DNA from 2 places in the Streptomyces sp. NPDC045968 genome. Region 1 is predicted to be linked to the other one. Evidence: riboswitches for the same ligand, from Rfam matches in the RefSeq annotation. Region 1 holds a riboswitch; the other holds the start of a gene.
What was found. Region 1 has a riboswitch for S-adenosylmethionine ahead of thrC (threonine synthase). Riboswitches for the same ligand answer to the same signal wherever they lie in the genome.
Positions count from the first base shown of each region.

Region 1 (5,933 bases):
CTCCTCGACGGTGATGACGCCTTCCTTGCCGACCTTGTCCATAGCCTCGGCGATCTTGGCGCCGATCTCGGTGTCAGCAGCGGAGATGGAGGCGGTCGAAGCGATCTGCTCCTTGGTCTCCACGTCCTTCGCCTGCTCCAGCAGAGCGGCGGAGACGGCCTCGACGGCCTTCTCGATGCCACGCTTCAGAGCCATCGGGTTGGCACCCGCGGCGACGTTGCGCAGACCCTCGCGGACGAGAGCCTGGGCGAGAACGGTGGCGGTGGTCGTACCGTCGCCGGCGACGTCGTCCGTCTTCTTGGCGACCTCCTTGACCAGCTCCGCACCGATCTTCTCGTACGGGTCCTCGAGCTCGATCTCCTTGGCGATGGAAACACCATCGTTGGTGATCGTGGGCGCGCCCCACTTCTTCTCGAGGACGACGTTACGGCCCTTGGGGCCGAGGGTGACCTTGACGGCGTCGGCGAGCTGGTTCATCCCGCGCTCGAGACCGCGCCGTGCCTCCTCGTCGAACGCGATGATCTTGGCCATGTGAAGTGGTCCTCCCGGACAGGGGTGGATTCTCCGGACCGAGAGGCGCCCGCGACGGACGGCCAGCGTGCTGTGTGGTTCCTTGCCCCACGCAGCCTGCGGGCCTCACCGGCCCGGTCCAAGTTTCTGTCACTCTCACCTGGAGAGTGCTAACGCCAATGATTAGCACTCGACCCCTGCGAGTGCAAGCGTCCCCCTCCGGATGTGGACAACCGGGCGCGTCCGGAAGAGCGGCGATCACGGGGCCGCACAGGGGGCACCGGCCGTACGGACCCACGGGGTCGTACAGACGCACGGAGGGCCCGCACCCCCTTGGGGGTACGGGCCCTACGCGCGTGAGTAGTGTCGTTGGCCGACTGCGCCGAGCTCAGCCGACGGCGAGCTTGACCATGTCCGCCTGCGGCCCCTTCTGGCCCTGCGAGATCTCGAATTCAACTCGCTGACCCTCTTCGAGGGTGCGGTACCCGTCCATCTGGATCGCGCTGTAGTGGACGAAAACATCCGCACCACCGTCGACCGCGATGAAGCCGTACCCCTTCTCCGCGTTGAACCACTTGACGGTGCCCTGAGCCATGCCTAACTCCCCTATTACTGGCCCTTGCACAGGACCGCACTTCGCGGGCCCGGGTCAGAACTCACCCTCCGACAGGAGAGGGTGTGTGCGCCGGAACGCGTCGACCGCGGCCGAATGTATCTGCCCAACTGCCCTCTGCAACAGGTCAATCGGACGAGAATTCTGGGCACAGCCGATCGCCCCTTTATGGGGAATTCATGAGATTCCTGGGCAAGTCGGGCCTGACAAAGGCCACTTATGGCTCAAGGGGGTCGCACACTTTGGCTGCTTCTTATCGGGGCCGGGCGCATTCTCATATGCGGGCGGCACAGGCAGCGGAGGGGACTTCCCAACTCTACCGCGCCTAACCATGCAGAATTGCCCCCTCCGCTTCTCTCGCGGAGGGGGCAATGGTGGTGACGCTGCGAAGTCAGCAGCCGCCTGCGACGGCCGGGATGATCGAGACACCGGCACCGTCCGGGGTGGCCGCGTCCAGGCCGCCCTCGAAGCGCACGTCGTCGTCGTTGACGTAGACGTTCACGAAGCGGCGCAGCTTGCCCTGGTCGTCCAGGACGCGGGCGGCGATGCCCGGGTGGTTCTTCTCCAGGGAGTCGATGACCTCGGAGAGGACCGCGCCCTCGGCCGAGACCTCGGCCTGGCCGTCCGTGTAGGTGCGGAGGATGGTGGGGATGCGGACCTTGACGCTCATGGTGGGTGCCTTCCTCGGGTCTCGGCGGGTGGTCAGCTGGTGGCGAGGCCGGCGGCGCGGAACGCGTCCAGGCTCGGCCGGATCGTCGCGGTCGCCTGCGAGGTCGCGGCCACCGCGTCGAGCGTCTTGAGGCCGTCACCGGTGTTCAGGACGACGGTGGTCAGGGTCGGGTCGAGCAGACCCGCCTCGATCAGCTTCTTCGTCACGCCGACCGTCACCCCGCCCGCGGTCTCCGCGAAGATGCCCTCGGTGCGGGCCAGCAGCTTGATCGCGTCGACGATCTGCTCGTCGTTCACGTCCTCCACGGCCCCACCGGTACGGCGGGCGATGTCCAGGACGTACGGCCCGTCGGCCGGATTCCCGATCGCCAGGGACTTGGCGATCGTGTTCGGCTTCTGGGGGCGCACGACGTCGTGACCGGCCTTGAAGGCCACCGACACCGGGGAACAGCCCTCGGCCTGCGCGCCGAAGATCTTGTACGGCTTGTCCTCGACCAGACCGAGCTTGATGAGCTCCTGGAGCCCCTTGTCGATCTTCGTGAGCTGCGATCCGGAGGCGATCGGGATCACGAGCTGGTCGGGCAGCTGCCAGCCGAGCTGCTCGCAGATCTCGTACGCGAGGGTCTTGGAGCCCTCGCCGTAGTACGGACGCAGGTTGACGTTGACGAAGCCCCAGCCCTCGCCGAGCGGGTCGCCGATGAGCTCGGAGCAGAAGCGGTTGACGTCGTCGTAATTGCCCTCGATGCCGACCAGCTCACCGCCGTACACCGCGGCCATGACGACCTTGCCCTGCTCCAGGTCGTGCGGGATGAACACGCAGGACCGGAAGCCGGCGCGGGCGGCGGCGGCGCCCACCGCACCGGCGAGGTTGCCGGTGGAGGAGCAGGAGAGGGTGGTGAAGCCGAACGCGCGGGCGGCCTCGACGGCGATCGCGACGACCCGGTCCTTGAAGGAGTGCGTCGGGTTCCCGGAGTCGTCCTTGACGAACAGTCCACCGGTGACGCCCAGTTCACGGGCGAGGTTGTCGGCCTTGACCAGCTTGGTGAAGCCGGGGTTGATGTTGGGCTTGTCCGCGACATCGGCGGGGACCGGCAGCAGCGGCGCGTAACGCCAGATGTTGTTGGGTCCGGCCTCGATGCGCTTCTTCAGCTCGTCGGGAGAGCCGCTCGGCAGGTCGTACGCCACTTCGAGCGGCCCGAAACAGGACGCGCAGGCGAACAGGGGGCCGAGCTCGAAACGCTCGCCGCACTCGCGGCAGGAAAGCGCCGCGGCGGGACCGAGGTCCACAGTGGAAGGGGTGTTCGTCAGTTCAGTCTGGACAGCCATGCTGGCGGAGGCCCTTTCTCCTCATCTTCCTCATGGCGCATTTCGCCATGAGACGGATTTGGCACCTTCCCCACCGTGACCTCGCGGTCGATGGGGGGGTTGCCGGGACTTCAACGGGCCGTTCCCTCAGTCCCTCTGGATGAGCGCTGTGGCACTGGATCACCGATCCAGGCGTTTGTCGGCGGGCGGACCCCGAGATGCGAGGGTCGTCCGCGTTGCTCAAGACTGTAACCGAAGCCTCGGACGGTGGAGATAGTCGTCCGAACCGCGAGATGGATCACACGCAGGGAGATTCGACCGTGATCGAAGAGGTGGAACGTTGGCTGACCAGGCGTTCCTGGTCGGCCGCCGATCGTCCGCTGGATCGTCTCGCGGCCGCCAGGGCCCGGGACCCGCTCCGTGGAAGCATCAGCGTCGTCCTGCCCGCCCTCAACGAGGAGGAGACGGTCGGCGACATCGTGACGACGATCCGGCGCGAGCTCATGGAGCGCGTGCCGCTGATCGACGAGCTGGTGGTGATCGACTCCGGTTCGACCGACGCCACCGCGCGGGTCGCCACGGAGGCAGGCGCCCGGGTGGTGCACCGGGACGCGATCCTGCCCCGAATACCCGCCGTCCCCGGCAAGGGCGAGGTGCTGTGGCGGTCACTGCTGGTCACCAGCGGCGAGATCGTCTGCTTCATCGACGCGGATCTGAAGGATTTCTCCGCGGACTTCGTCTCCGGGACCGTCGGGCCGCTGCTCACCGACCCCTCGGTGCAGTTCGTGAAGGCGATGTACGACCGCCCGCTGGGAAACACCGCTGGTCAAGGTGGCCGCGTCACTGAACTGGTGGCACGCCCCGTGCTCAATCTGCACTGGCCGCAGCTGGCCGGTTTCGTCCAGCCGCTGGGCGGCGAGTACGCGGTGCGGCGTTCCCTGCTCGAACAGCTGCCCTTCCCCGTCGGTTACGGAGTGGAGCTGGGCCTGCTCATCGACTCGCTGCACCTGGTGGGGCTGGACGCGCTGGCACAGGTCGACGTCGGCGTACGCAAACACCGCCACCAGGACGGTCAGGCGCTGGGCCGGATGGCGGCGACGATCTACCGCACCGCGCAGCTCCGGCTCTCCCGGGGCCATCTGGTGCGGCCGGTGCTGACCCAGTTCGAGCGGGGCGAGAACGGCTTCGTGCCGTGCACCCATGTGGTGGACACGGAGGAGCGGCCTCCGATGCGTGACATCGAGGAGTACCTGTCCCGTCGCGCGGCGTAACCGATGAAGTCATAAAAGTTCCCTACATTTCACTTTTATGACTTTTCCTCGACTGGGGGCCGCTCCGCGCCGGTGGCGCCGGCTGCCCTCGTACGCCACCCCCCTGGCCGTGCTCGGCTCCGTCGCGCACGGCTCCCTGGCCGAGACCGGCGGCGACAGTGAGCGGCTGTGGCTGCTCGGTGGCCTCGGGCTCGCCCTGACCGGGGCCGGGGCGGTCGCCCGCGCGGCGGCCCGCGGCCGTGGGCGCGGACGCGACCGCGGCTGACCGGCGGAACGTGAGCGCGGCCGGACTCACGTTTGGGGGGTTACGGAACGGGCTAGGTTCCGGTACATGGTCTCCGAGCACGCTGCCCAGGTCCTCGTCGCGTCCAACCGCGGCCCGGTGTCGTACACCCGGGGCGAGGACGGCTCGCTCACATCGAAACGGGGCGGGGGCGGCCTCGTCTCCGGCCTCAGCGCCGTCGACGACAAGCTGTGGGTGTGCGCGGCCCTGAGCGACGGCGACCGGGAGGCGGTCAGGCAGGGGGTCGCCGAACCGGGCGTCCGGATGCTCGACATCGACGCCGCTCTCCACGCCGACGCGTACAACGGCATCGCCAACTCGGTGCTCTGGTTCGTCCACCACATGCTGTACCAGACGCCGTTGGAGCCCACGTTCGACGCGGAGTTCCGGCGGCAGTGGGCTTCGTACGAGGCGTACAACCGGGCCTTCGCCGAAGCGCTCGCCGAGGAGGCGGGCGAGGGGGCGGCGGTCCTCGTGCAGGACTACCACCTGGCGCTGGTGCCGGGCATGCTCCGAGAGCTCCGCGCCGATCTGCGGATCGGCCACTTCTCGCACACCCCGTGGGCGCCCGTCGACTACTTCCGCCTGCTGCCCGACGACATCGGCGAGCAGTTGCTGCGGGGCATTCTCGGCGCCGACCGGGCGGCGTTCCTCACCCGGCGGTGGGCCGACGCCTTCATCGGCTGCTGTACGGAGATCCTGGGCGGCACCGGCCGGACCCGGATCGGGGTGCACGGGCTGGGGGCGGACGCGGAGTTCCTGCGCCGCCGCTCGCACGAGGCGGACGTGGACGAGCGGATGGCGGCGCTGCGGGAGCAGGTGGGTACCGGCCGGCGGACGATCGTGCGGGTGGACCGCACGGAGCTCTCCAAGAACATCGTGCGCGGGCTGCTCGCGTACCGGGAGCTGCTGGAGGAGCACCCGGAGTGGCGCGAGCGGGTCTCCCATATCGCGTTCGCCTATCCCTCGCGGCAGGACCTCGCGGTGTACCGGGAGTACACGGCGGCGGTGCAGACGCTGGCCGACGAGATCAACGCGGCGTACGGGACGCCCGGCTGGACGCCGGTGATCCTGCACGTCAAGGACGACTTCGCGCGGTCCCTGGCGGCGTACCGGCTGGCCGACGTGGCGCTGGTGAACCCGATCCGTGACGGGATGAACCTGGTCGCCAAGGAGGTCCCCGTGGTCTCCGACGACGGCTGCGTTCTGGTGCTGTCGCGGGAGGCGGGGGCGTACGAGGAGCTGGGCGACGCCTCGATCGTGGTGAACCCGTACGACGTGT
Region 1 is NZ_JBWKLF010000017.1:26,289-32,221, forward strand. Features, by position in the region: gene groL (chaperonin GroEL) at 1-531, opposite strand, end outside; gene AC07FA_RS32765 (cold-shock protein) at 899-1,105, opposite strand; gene AC07FA_RS32770 (MoaD/ThiS family protein) at 1,515-1,793, opposite strand; gene thrC (threonine synthase) at 1,826-3,118, opposite strand; SAM riboswitch class I at 3,137-3,264, opposite strand; gene AC07FA_RS32780 (glucosyl-3-phosphoglycerate synthase) at 3,418-4,368, shown strand; gene AC07FA_RS32785 (hypothetical protein) at 4,406-4,633, shown strand; gene AC07FA_RS32790 (alpha,alpha-trehalose-phosphate synthase (UDP-forming)) at 4,700-5,933, shown strand, end outside.

Region 2 (5,933 bases), on a different contig from region 1:
GTGCCGAGGAGTCCGGCTTCGGCCGGCGCAAGCTGATCCGCAACACCATGTTCGGCGCGCTGGCCCTGGTGCCGCTCTCCGGCGTGATGCTGCTGCGCGACCTCGGTCCCCTGCCGGAGAAGAAGCTCCGCACCACCATGTGGGGCAAGGGCAAGCAGCTCATCAACATGAACACGATGGAGCCGCTGCGTCCCGAGGACATCGTCGTCGGCTCGCTGACCTTCGCCATGCCCGAGGGCCTGGAGGAGGACGCGCACGACTTCCAGACGCAGATGGGCAAGGCCGCCCTGATGATCGTCCGGATCGAGCCGGACGACATCAAGAACAAGCGTGAGCGCGAGTGGGCCCACGAGGGCATCGTGGCGTTCTCCAAGATCTGCACCCACGTCGGCTGCCCGATCAGCCTGTACGAGCAGCAGACACACCACGTGCTCTGCCCGTGCCACCAGTCCACCTTCGACCTCTCCGACGGCGCCCGCGTCATCTTCGGTCCGGCCGGTCACCCGCTTCCGCAGCTGCGGATCGGCGTGAACAATGAGGGCAACCTCGAGGCGCTGGGTGACTTCGAAGAGCCCGTCGGTGCTGCATTCTGGGAGCGCGGATGAGTACTGCGACAGACACGAAGCGCAAAGCGCCCGCCGGTGAGCGGGTGGCCGACTGGGCAGACGGCCGGCTCGGCATCTACGGCCTGGCCAAGGCCAACATGCGCAAGATCTTCCCGGACCACTGGTCCTTCATGCTGGGTGAGATCTGCCTCTACAGCTTCATCATCATCATCCTCACGGGTGTGTATCTGACGCTGTTCTTCCACCCCAGCATGAACGAGGTCGTGTACCACGGCTCGTACGAGCCGCTCCAGGGCATCCGGATGTCCGAGGCGTACGCCTCGACGCTGCACATCAGCTTCGACGTCCGCGGTGGTCTGCTCGTCCGGCAGATCCACCACTGGGCCGCGCTGATCTTCCTGGCCGGCATGTTCGTGCACATGATGCGCGTCTTCTTCACGGGCGCGTTCCGCAAGCCGCGTGAGATCAACTGGCTGTTCGGCTTCCTGCTGTTCGTCCTGGGCATGTTCACCGGGTTCACCGGTTACTCGCTCCCGGACGACCTGCTGTCGGGCACCGGTGTGCGCTTCATGCAGGGTGCCGTCCTGTCGGTGCCGGTCGTCGGAACGTACCTCTCGATGTTCCTGTTCGGCGGGGAGTTCCCCGGCGTGGACTTCGTCGGACGGTTCTACTCGGTCCACATCCTGCTGCTGCCGGGCATCATGCTCGGGCTCGTGGTCGCTCACCTGATCCTGGTCTTCTACCACAAGCACACGCAGTTCGCGGGCCCCGGCAAGACGAACAAGAACGTCGTCGGCATGCCGCTGCTGCCGGTGTACATGGCGAAGGCCGGAGGCTTCTTCTTCCTGGTCTTCGGTGTCATCGCCATCATCTCGGCGATCGCCTCGATCAACCCGATCTGGGCCCTCGGCCCGTACCGCATCGACCAGGTGTCGACCGGCGCGCAGCCCGACTGGTACATGGGCTTCTCCGAAGGTCTCATCCGTGTGATGCCGGGCTGGGAGATCAACCTGTGGGGTCACACGCTCGTCCTGGGTGTGTTCATCCCGCTGATGGTCTTCCCGCTGGTCCTGGTCGCGATCGCGGTCTACCCGTTCATCGAGTCCTGGGTCACCCGCGACAAGCGCGAGCACCACATCCTGGACCGCCCGCGCAACGTGCCCACCCGCACGGCGTTCGGCGTCGCCTGGATCACCTGGTACATGGTGCTGCTCGTCGGTGGTGGTAACGACCTGTGGGCCACGCACTTCCACCTGTCGATCAACGCCATCACCTGGTTCGTGCGGATCGCGTTCTTCGTGGCCCCGGTCATCGCGTTCATCGTCACGAAGCGGATCTGCCTCGGCCTCCAGCGCCGCGACAAGGACAAGGTGCTGCACGGACGCGAGTCCGGCATCATCAAGCGCCTGCCGCACGGTGAGTTCGTCGAGATCCACGAGCCGCTCAGCCCGGGTCAGCTGCACACGCTCACCGCGCACGAGCAGTACAAGCCGGCCGAGATCGGCCCCGCGGTCGACGAGAACGGCGTCAAGCGCAAGGTCTCTCCCATGGAGAAGCTGCGCGTCAAGCTCAGCAAGGGCTACTACGGCGAGGACAACCAGGTCGCCAAGCCCACCGCCGAGGAGTACAAGGAGATCACCAGCGGCCACGGCCACCACTGATCACCTGAACTGATCGCCACAGCGAGAGCCCCGTCCATCGAGTGGACGGGGCTCTTTGCCGCCTCCGGGGCTGGATAAGGTGGATGCCATCCCCTTATCGGCTTGTGGACCCCAGGAGCGGACCATGAACGTTGTGACCCCGGTCGGCGGCGACAGCGTGGCGGCTCGTTCCTGGCCGGGCGTGCTGAACCCGCTGCTGCGTGGCGAAAACCTGACCGCGGACGACACCGCGTGGGCCATGGACCGCATCATGAGCGGCGAGGCGACCGACGCGCAGATCGCCGGATTCGCCGTCGCGCTGCGGGCCAAGGGCGAGACGGTCGACGAGGTCACCGGCCTCGTACGGACGATGTACGCGCACGCCAACACCATCCACGTACCGGGCCGTACGGTCGACATCGTGGGCACCGGCGGCGACCTGGCCAAGACGGTCAACATCTCCACCATGTCGGCGATCGTCATCGCGGGCGCCGGTGCCAAGGTCGTCAAGCACGGCAACCGCGCGGCCTCCTCGGCGAGTGGGGCATCCGACGTCCTGGAGAAGCTCGGCGTCAACCTAGAACTGACGCCGCAGCGGGTCGTGCAGGTCGCGGAGGAAGCGGGCATCACCTTCTGCTTCGCGGTGAAGTTCCACCCCGCTCTGCGGTACGCGGCCAAGGCCCGCAAGGAACTCGGTGCGCAGACCACGTTCAACATCCTGGGCCCGCTCACCAACCCGGCCCAGGTGCGCTCCCAGGCCGTCGGCGTCGCCGATCTCCGGATGGCGCCCATCGTGGCGGGCGTGCTCGCGGACCGGGGCAACTCGGCGCTGGTCTTCCGCGGCGACGACGGCCTCGACGAGCTGACCACCACGGCGACCTCACGGGTCTGGGTGGTCCGGGACGGTGCGGTGCGCGAGGAGGCGTTCGACCCGCGTGACGTCGGCCTGGAGATGGTCCCCGTGGAGGCCCTGCGCGGCGCCGACGCCTCGTACAACGCGGACGTGGCCCGCCGGCTGCTCGACGGCGAGACGGGCCCGGTACGCGACGCGGTGCTGCTCAACACAGCGGCCGCGCTGGTCGCCCTGGACGCGGGGGCGGGCACGCTGAACGAGCAGATCGCCGCCGGGATCGTACGGGCCACCGAGTCGATCGACTCCGGTGCGGCCAAGCGGGCGCTGGAGCGCTGGGTGGCGGCCAGCAACGCCTGACACGGGCACGGTGGGCGAGGCGCGGTCCGGATAGCGGACCGCGCCTTGCGTCTGTCCGTACGTATGGCAAGATGCTGCGCAGGTCATGAGTGACAGCGAATAGGCCCCGGCTCGCTGTCCGGCAACCCTCCGTCCGTGGCGGGGTGCCCCGGGTGAAGACCAGGCCGCAGGCAGCGAGGTCTGCGGCAAGCGCGGGCCCCTCGGCATCTGTGAATGCCAACCCCCGGGGTCCTGGTCCCTAGGGAGTCTCTTGTGAGCAAGCGAATGCGTTAGGGCCTCTCCGCCCTCCTCCGCGCACCCTTTTCTCTTCTCCTGCGCTGCCGCGTATCCGTCGGCGCGCGGAATTCGCCTGCCTGTTACGGGAGTTCGCCATGTCTGTCTCCGCCGCTGCCCTCGACCAGTCCGTTTGTGCCCCGCTGCCGGTTCTGGGCAAGGACGTCACTGTTCCTCTCGTTACCGGTGGCGAAGTCACCTATGCCGCCCTCGACTACGCGGCCAGCGCCCCCGCGCTCCAGCGGGTGTGGGACGACGTCGCCGCGTACGCCCCGTACTACGGCAGCGTCCACCGGGGTGCCGGTTACCTCTCGCAGCTCTCGACGGACCTCTTCGAGAACAGCCGCACGACCGTCGCGGAGTTCCTGGGCTGCCGACCGGACGACCAGGTGATCTTCACCCGCTCGACGACCGACTCCCTCAACCTGCTCGCTGCCGCGATCCCCGCGGACTGCCAGGTGTTCGTCTACGAGACCGAGCACCACGCCTCGCTGCTGCCGTGGCGCGACGCCCGGGTGACCTACCTCAACGCCCCCCGTACCCCGGGGCAGGCCGTCGAGGCCCTGGAGCGCGCGCTCGCCGAACGCGACCCGCACGGCCCGGCGCTGGTCTGCGTCACCGGCGCCTCCAACGTCACCGGCGAGCTGTGGCCGGTCAGGGAACTGGCCGCCGCCGCCCACGCCCACGGCGCGCGGATCGTGCTGGACGCCGCACAGCTCGCCCCCCACCACCCGGTGGACATCGCGGAGCTGGACGTCGACTGGGTCGCCTTCTCCGGACACAAGCTGTACGCGCCGTTCGGCTCGGGAGTCCTCGCGGGCCGCGCCGACTGGCTCCAGGACGCGGAGCCGTACCTGGCCGGCGGCGGCGCCTCGCGCAAGGTCGCCCGGCGCACCGACGGCGGTGTGGACGTGGAGTGGCACACCACCGCGGCCCGCCACGAGGCCGGTTCGCCCAACGTCATCGGCGTCTACTCGATCGCCTCCGCCTGCAAGGCGCTCACCGAGGCGGGCTTCGACACCCTCGTCGCCCGCGAGCAGCACCTCGTCTCGGTCGTCCGCGCCGGGCTCGCCGAGGTCCCCGAGGTCCGGGTGCTCTCCCTGTTCGGCGACGACGCCCCGCGGGTCGGCGTCATCTCCTTCGTCGTCGACGGCTGGAACAGCTCGCACTTCGCCGCCGCGCTCTCCGCGGAGTACGGCATCGGCGTCCGCGACGGACTGTTCTGCGCCCACCCGCTGGTGCGGACCCTGCTGGGCAGTGACGCACAGGACCCGGGCGAGTGCGGCGCCCCGGAGGCCGCCCCGGGCGAGCGGTCGCTGAACGCCATCCGGGTCAGCTTCGGTGCCGGTACGCCGGACGAGCACGTCGAGCGTTTCGTACGGGCGGTCAAGGAGCTGGTCCGCGAGGGCGCCCAGTGGAAGTACCGCACGGAGGACGGCCGCTGCGTCCCGGACCGCGGAACGGCTCAGGTCTGACGGGACCACAGCACTTCGGCCGGGTACGGGAAGCCCGTACCCGGCCGGAACGCTGTGGCCCAGGACAGCTCCTGGGCCTGCACGGCCTAGGCGTCCAGGCCGATCGCGAAGGCCGCTTCGAGGTCGTGCTGCGAGTACGTACGGAACGCCACATGCGTGTCGGTTCCCTCGACGCCCGGGATCTTGCTGATCCGGCCGGGGATGACATCGGCGAGATCGTCGTGCTTGGCCACGCGGACCATGGCGATCAGGTCGTACGTACCGGTGACCGAGTAGACCTCGCTGACACTGTCCAGCGCGGCGATGGCCTCGGCGATCTCCGGAATCCGGTCCACGCTGGTTTTGATGAGCACGATCGCGGTGATCACGGCTGGCTTTCTCCCTCGGTGGCCGTGGCTGGAGACTTCACTCTAGCCCCACGGCGATAGCACACCCAGGCGTAGAGGAACCCGGCGGCGAAGCCCGCAACATGGGCGAGATACGCCACGCCCGGACTGTTCCCCACACTCTGTGCCGCCAGCCACTGAAGGATGAACCAGAAGATCAGCACGATCCAGGCGGGGAAGCGCAGCGGCAGGAAGAAGAGGAACGGGAAGATGCTCGTGACCCGCGCTCTGGGGAAGAGACAGAGGAACGCGCCGAGCACCGCGGAGATCGCCCCCGACGCGCCGACCAGCGTCTGGTCGGACTCGGCGTGCGCCGCCGCGTAGACGAGCAGGGCCAGATAGCCGCAGCAGACGTAGAAGACGGCGAACCCGAGGTGGCCCAT
Region 2 is NZ_JBWKLF010000001.1:910,119-916,051, forward strand. Features, by position in the region: gene qcrA (cytochrome bc1 complex Rieske iron-sulfur subunit) at 1-605, shown strand, start outside; gene qcrB (cytochrome bc1 complex cytochrome b subunit) at 602-2,227, shown strand; gene trpD (anthranilate phosphoribosyltransferase) at 2,352-3,416, shown strand; SAM riboswitch class IV at 3,498-3,614, shown strand; gene AC07FA_RS03950 (aminotransferase class V-fold PLP-dependent enzyme) at 3,788-5,164, shown strand; gene AC07FA_RS03955 (Lrp/AsnC family transcriptional regulator) at 5,251-5,532, opposite strand; gene AC07FA_RS03960 (rhomboid family intramembrane serine protease) at 5,529-5,933, opposite strand, start outside.
Region 2: linked by a shared signal. The riboswitch ahead of AC07FA_RS03950 (aminotransferase class V-fold PLP-dependent enzyme) and the one ahead of thrC (threonine synthase) in region 1 are both predicted to bind S-adenosylmethionine.